Regions from separate parts of the Terribacillus sp. AE2B 122 genome, predicted to be linked through region 2. Evidence: riboswitches for the same ligand, from Rfam matches in the RefSeq annotation. Region 2 holds a riboswitch; each other region holds the start of a gene.
The links. A riboswitch is a leader RNA that binds a small molecule or an ion and turns the genes downstream of it on or off. The one in region 2 is predicted to bind S-adenosylmethionine.

Region 1 (2,206 bases), on a different contig from region 2:
TCATCATGCAGAGAAAATTCTGATTGTATTCCGGGTTTATTTCCGCGTGCGTCAAGTCGTATCCACTTATTTAAGCTTTTAATATAAACCCCATTAAGAGCATGGATACAATAACCTTTGTCTGGTGTATCGAATAGGGTCAATCTTTGATAGCAAAAGCCTGTTGGAATATTTAATGACCTTAACATGGCTGCAAGCAAATTAGATTTTGCATAACAGATGCCTTCTTTGTATGTAAGTACTTCTGATGCCCTGCAAGTCACACGCTTGCTCTGAATATCCCATGAGTGCCCTATACTATCACGAACATAATGGAATACTACTCTAACTTTGTCTATTTCGGACATTCGAGATGAAATTAGCTCACTGATCTTGTCTCTGATCAGGGGATGTGAGAAATCAATTACATCTGATTCATCCAAATAGTCATTGTAAGATTGTGATTCTGGTATTAAATTCAAATATCTCCCTCCTGTAACTCATATGTATAAATATACCAGTAAAATCAATAGGAGGGTTCATGAATTTTAATTGTTCTAAGTCATTCTTATAAACATACATTAGTAGTTGTCTAAGCAATTTGCTCTTGTATGTCGATGTAACTTCTTATTCCTGAGTAACCCGATAAGTTATATTGACAATCTGATCTCTGTCTGATAAAATTTCTGAAAACTGTATATGTTTCTTATCTAGAGAGGTGGAGGGATATGGCCCTGTGAAACCTCAGCAGCAGGTCTGACAACAGATACTGTGCTAATTCCATCGGTTCATAGCCGGCAGATAAGATGAATAGAGGAAGCCTCTCGACGCATCTTGCACGAGAGGCTTTTGTATTTGTCCCGCTGCCTACAGAAAGGGGAAGGCAACATGTTTGAATTGATTCGAGAACTGTCCAAGTACAAAGGGTATAATCAGTCGTTTGTTTCACAGATCGTTGATAAGATTACACCGTTCGCGGATGAGATGCACTTTGACAGTCGGGGGAATCTTATTGTCCGTAAATATGGAGCAAAGTATTCGCCGAAAATCACCTTGCTGGCGGAGGTAAAGGAAGAGATTTATGTAGTGACGTCCATTACGGAATCAGGCGCGCTTGTAGCAGATGCGAATTATTTCTCGCTTACGTATGCTCAGGGGCAGACTGTTCAAGTGGAGGCAAAGAATGGATTAGTGCAGGGCGTGATTATGGCAGGTGAAGCAGAACAACATGCTGCTGTGATCGACATCGGTGCCAACTCGGAAAACGATGCGCGTGAGATGGGTGTGGAGCCTGGCAATCATGTGACGTTATTTGATGACTTCCTGTATCTTGGTGACGAAGTGAGTGGAAGAGTCGTCGGAAAAGGGTTGGATAACAAAGTGGCACCAGCAATTGCGATCAATCTTCTGCAGCAGTGGGATGCAACAGAAGGGGAAATCACCATTATTTTCTTTCCGTTTCATAATAAAAAGCAACTTACCTATCAGCTTGAAGGAGAAGCGGCCTTTTTTATCGGATCCGTCCCTCGTCAAAGAATTGCGCACAAAAGCCGAGGAGCCATCGAATTAGGAAGCGGAGTTGCGATCAAAGTGGCAGACAAAACAATTCCAATCAATCAGACATTGAAAAATCAGTTGGTCGATTTGGCCATTGCTCATGACATTCCATTTCAGTTGGAATTTCTATTTCGACATCGCTATAAAAAACTATCCACCAAGATTCCAGTGAGTGTCCTAAATATCCCGATCGAGCATCTTGACCAGACGACACAGGTCGTGTCAGTAAAGGACTTGGAGGACACGAATCAGCTAATACAGACTTATCTTTTACGAAGCAAGGAATTACAATTTTAGTTTGTGGTAAAAATCCCCATTACTGTTTAATTTCCAGTATACTGAAGCTAACAGTATAGAGGAGGCGGTTCAGTATGAAACAGACAAATGCAGCATACAAGTCGCAAAGCAGGAGTGCCATAGCAATCAGCTAAAGGGGAGCTTTTATTGAAGCAAGCACTATTGATTATTGATGCACAGCAAGCACTAATTGAGGGCGGAGCAGGAGAGAGACCTGTTTATCGCAAAGAGAACCTGATTGAACAAATTAACCTGGTCATCGGCAAGGCACAAACAGCAGACGCTGCTATTCTTTTCGTCCGTGATACAGATGTCGCGGAAGGACAAGGAACGGGATTCCAGATCCATCCAGGTATCCAAGTACCAAAAGAAG
Region 2 (2,206 bases):
GCCTCAGTTGATGCTATCAAGAAAAATGATACCATTCCAAAGGCAGAACCTTTTCTCCTAAACGAGTTCAGCAATCCCATTTTGCTTTCTGAATTGATTTCTTTCGTATATTGAATTCTATTACTATCAGTATCTTCGTATTTTTTCCACTTTGAAAGTGAAAATAGTAGCAGCAGGACTAATGCAAACTGCAATATTGAAATGGTGAAATAACCACTTCTCCAAGAATTCCCCCAAAAAACCAATACGGATAAAATAACAGGACCGAGTAGGGCTCCAACTCCCCAGAAAGCATGTAACCAGTTCATATGTTTTGCTTCGTAGTGAGTAGCAACAAACCTGTTTAAAGCTGCATCCACTGCTCCGGCACCTAGACCTAGTGGTATGGCACATAATAATAGCCATATAAAAGAAGGTGAAAATGAGAAACCAAGCAGTGCAATAGCAGTCATAGCTATACTTATTATAACGATTTTACCAGTACCCAGAACTCTAATTAATCTATATGAAAACAGACTGGATATTATTGTTCCTATAGATATGATAATAGAAGCAATACCTGCATTCCCAATCGGAACGCCAAGGTCAGTGTTCATAAGCGGCCACGCAGACCCCAGTATAGAATCAGGTAATCCTAAGCTGATAAATGATAAGTAAATTAAAAAAATGAAGAACATTATATCCTCCTATTCATATAAAGGGAGCTTACATTGCAAATAAAGTTAGCAGTTTGCAATGCATATAAATCACGCTTCATAATTAATCGAAGCAATGCTGTGTTAAATGACTTACAAATCTAATCGCATAAACTTACTTAATTATATTTTTATTCAGCGATCTCCTGCTTCATTCATATTAAACATTCATGAAATTAGAAACGAAAAGTTTTTAAGGATGAAATAATCTTGAATTAGAAGCCGCTACAGCCAACAATTTTGAAAGAGCGTAAAAGAGGGATGTTCACGTGTAATTGTCTTTCTAATAAGGAGCTATAATGAAAGCATTATCGAGGATTTCTAAAACTATTGATAAAAGGTAAGGAGATGTGTATAATCCTACTTACTGTGAAAAAAATATTCTTTTCTTCTTATTTAGAGAGATGGAGGGACTGGCCCGAAGAAATCTCGGCAGCGGAGCTTATGTGATTAAGTTGCTGTGCCAAATCCAGCAAGCTGCGGCTTGATAGATAAGAAGAGTGTTTTATAGATATAAAGCCTCTTCTTATGGATTTAAGATGGGGCTTTATTTTTTGCCGTAAAACAAAATCAGAGGTGGAACAATGAAGAATGCAAATCCATGGGCTCTCATCCCATTTATTGTTTTTCTAGTTTTATTTATTGGATCAGGAATTATCACAGGAGATTTTTATAACTTTCCGGTCATAGTAGCAATCACAATAGCAGCGGGTGTAGCTTTGGCTATGAATCGAAGAGAATCTCTTACTAAAAAGGTTGATATTTTCTGCAAAGGTGCAGGTAATGCCAATGTCATGCTGATGGTGATTATTTTTATTTTAGCAGGAGCGTTTTCTGAAGTTGCCAAAGGCATGGGAGCAGTAGAGTCTGCTGTAAACCTCACTACATCAGTCGTTCCGCAAAACCTACTAGTTGTTGGCCTATTTGTCATTGCATGCTTTATTTCCTTGTCGATGGGGACATCGGTTGGATCAATTGTAGCACTAGCTCCAATTGGAGTTGGGATAAGTGATCAAACCAGTCTTTCGATGGCTTTGGTAATGGGAGCGATTGTTGGTGGTTCGATGTTCGGTGATAATCTATCCTTCATATCAGACACAACGATAACTGCCGTTCGTACGCAAGGCGCACAGATGAAAGATAAATTTAAAGTTAATTTTTGGATTGTGTTACCGGCAGCTATTGTTACGAGCATCATTTTAGGATTCCTTGCAATGGGTGAATCAGCTCAAGTAGATCATATAAGCTATAATTGGATAAAGATAGTTCCTTACGTTCTAGTTATAGTTTTTGCTTTAATCGGTATGAACGTCTTCCTCGTACTGGTTTTAGGAATTGTTCTCGCGGGAGCCGTTGGCTTGATAGATGGCAGCTACCATTTCATGAGCCTGATGCAACAGATTGGTGATGGAATGGCAGGTATGTATGAAATTGCCTTCCTTGCAATATTAATAGCTGGAATGGTAGAGATAATTAAGTTTAACGGAGGAATCGACTATATTCTGCACCTG
Region 3 (2,206 bases), on a different contig from region 2:
TCATCATATTTTGCAAGAGCTTTCTCCTCCGTTTCAGCCACTACGACATGCAGGAAAGTAAACGCCTTAATTTCATCGCGGCTTCTGCCATACGCCTCCGCCCGCGCTTTAATATCTTCGATGTAATAGTTGATTTTTTCTGGTGTAGGTCCTCCGACAAAAACACATTCAGCATGTCTTGCTGCGAAATCCCTGCCTTTTTCCGAAGTACCTGCTTGGTAAAGCACAGGTGTACGCTGCGGAGATGGCTCACTCACATGCGGCCCTTCTACTGAGAAATAGGTACCCTTATGTTTTATACGGTGAACTTTTTCCGGATCCACTAGAACCCCTGTTTCCGGATCCGAGATAACACCATCCTCTTCCCAGCTATCCTCTAGCAGCTTATAAGAAACCTCTAGGAATTCATCAGCTATTCTGTAACGTTCATCATGCTTAACCATCTTATCCATCCCAAAATTCTGAGCAGCATTCGGTAAATAGGATGTAACGATATTCCAAGCAACACGCCCATTTGTCAGGTGATCAAGCGTCGAAAATTTACGCGCATTATGAAATGGCTGTTCATAAGATGTACTGACAGTGACAGCGAAGGACAAATGCTTCGTCACAGCTGCCATGGCCGGGATAACGAAGGCTGGATCATTAAGCGGCACTTGCACTCCGTCACGCAGCGCTGCCTTTTCATCCCCTCCATATACGTCATAAACACCAAGTACATCTGCAAAGAAAATCGCATCAAACTTTCCTTTTTCCAAAAGGCGTGCAAGCTCTATCCAGTAATCCAGCGACTTATATTCCCGATGCCTTCTGTTCTCCGGATGCTTCCATAAGCCATGGGCGTTATGATTGGCGGCTGTCATATCAAATGCTTGCAGGATAATTTGTTTCGTCATTGTTCTCCACTCCTCTAATTATGTAAAAAAAGCCTCTTCCGTTTTACAGAAGAGGCTCCTTATCCAAGGTAAAATGCTCCTCTTATCTGTCAGACTTGTCGTCTGCTGGAATTGGCACAGTACATTACTGCCTGCTGCCGAGGCTTCAAAGGGCCAGTCCCTCCACCTCTCGTGATAAGAAAATATTATTTAGTTAGGTTAGTTTATGTTCGATTTGTTCCCGATATTGACTGAGAGTGTCTGGCGAATTTCGCTTAAGCTTCTGAAGCAGTGCTTCGTATTGGATCTCTTTCTCGCTGATCCGCTTTCGGTAACACGCTCGTTCAGTGTCGTTCGTACAAACGTGAAGTAAATCGCGCAGTGCTACAATCTCTTTTTGCAGCTCCATTTCAGGCGGAATATATCCAGCATTCTTGAGAATTTTGTAGCTCATCCGCATATCCTCCGGTACACCTGATAAGTCCTCCAGCTCCAAAGGTTTTCCTGCTCCTGGAAGGTTACGGAACTCTCCATTGGCTTCAGCCTGCTTGATTCGTTCTTCCGCAAGCAGCGAAATCAGATCCATATAATCACTCCCTATATACAAGAAAAGCAACCGATTATAATCGGTTGCTTTTCATTATACAATAATCTGAATTATTTACCAATGAATTGTTGTGTCCAGTAGTTACCGTTTTCTACATAACCTACACCGATATTAGTGTAATCAGGGTTAAGGATATTCTCACGGTGACCTTGGCTGTTCATCCATGCTTCAACGACTTCTTCTGGAGTCTTTTGTCCTTGAGCGATGTTTTCACCTGCAGTTTTATAAGAAATACCGAAAGATTTCATCATATCGAACGGAGAACCGTAAGTTGGGCTGTTGTGATCGAAGTAACCATTGTCAGCCATATCTTTGGATTTCGCACGAGCTACTTTGCTTAGTTCAGTATCAGCTTTTAAAGCTTTAAGACCAGCTTTTTCACGCTCTTTGTTAGTCAAGTCCACTACTTGCTGTTCGAATGCACTTAGACCTTCAGTAGCTTGTTTTTCTTCTGTTTGCTTGTTATCAGAAGCAGTTTCTTGTTTTTGTGCTGGAGCTTGAGCTTTTTGTTCAGTTGCTTGCTCTTCAGCTTTTTCTTCTTTTTTAGGAGCTGCTTTTTGCTCTTCTTTATTAGAAGCAGGTGCTTTCGCTTCCTCTTGCTTAGGTGCTTGAGTCTGCGCTTTCTCCTGTTGAGCTGGCTGCTGTACATTGTACTTCGCTAGCAAGCTATCAGTATTAATGTGAATGTTATAAGCTGATAGATATTCATTCACCCATTTATTCA

Region 1: linked by a shared signal. The riboswitch ahead of AE2B122_RS16460 (hypothetical protein) and the one ahead of AE2B122_RS03520 (Na+/H+ antiporter NhaC family protein) in region 2 are both predicted to bind S-adenosylmethionine.
Region 3: linked by a shared signal. The riboswitch ahead of AE2B122_RS12030 (LLM class flavin-dependent oxidoreductase) and the one ahead of AE2B122_RS03520 (Na+/H+ antiporter NhaC family protein) in region 2 are both predicted to bind S-adenosylmethionine.

The regions. Positions count from the first base shown of each region.
Region 1 covers NZ_LR700949.1:40,543-42,748, forward strand. Annotated here, with positions in the region: gene AE2B122_RS16455 (transglutaminase family protein) at 1-461, opposite strand, end outside; SAM riboswitch class I at 683-787, shown strand; gene AE2B122_RS16460 (hypothetical protein) at 868-1,833, shown strand; gene AE2B122_RS16465 (cysteine hydrolase family protein) at 1,981-2,206, shown strand, end outside.
Region 2 covers NZ_LR700942.1:683,925-686,130, reverse strand. Annotated here, with positions in the region: gene AE2B122_RS03525 (sugar MFS transporter) at 1-677, opposite strand, end outside; SAM riboswitch class I at 1,085-1,193, shown strand; gene AE2B122_RS03520 (Na+/H+ antiporter NhaC family protein) at 1,280-2,206, shown strand, end outside.
Region 3 covers NZ_LR700945.1:231,038-233,243, reverse strand. Annotated here, with positions in the region: gene AE2B122_RS12030 (LLM class flavin-dependent oxidoreductase) at 1-896, opposite strand, end outside; SAM riboswitch class I at 976-1,077, opposite strand; gene AE2B122_RS12025 (DUF1992 domain-containing protein) at 1,090-1,461, opposite strand; gene AE2B122_RS12020 (CAP domain-containing protein) at 1,533-2,206, opposite strand, start outside.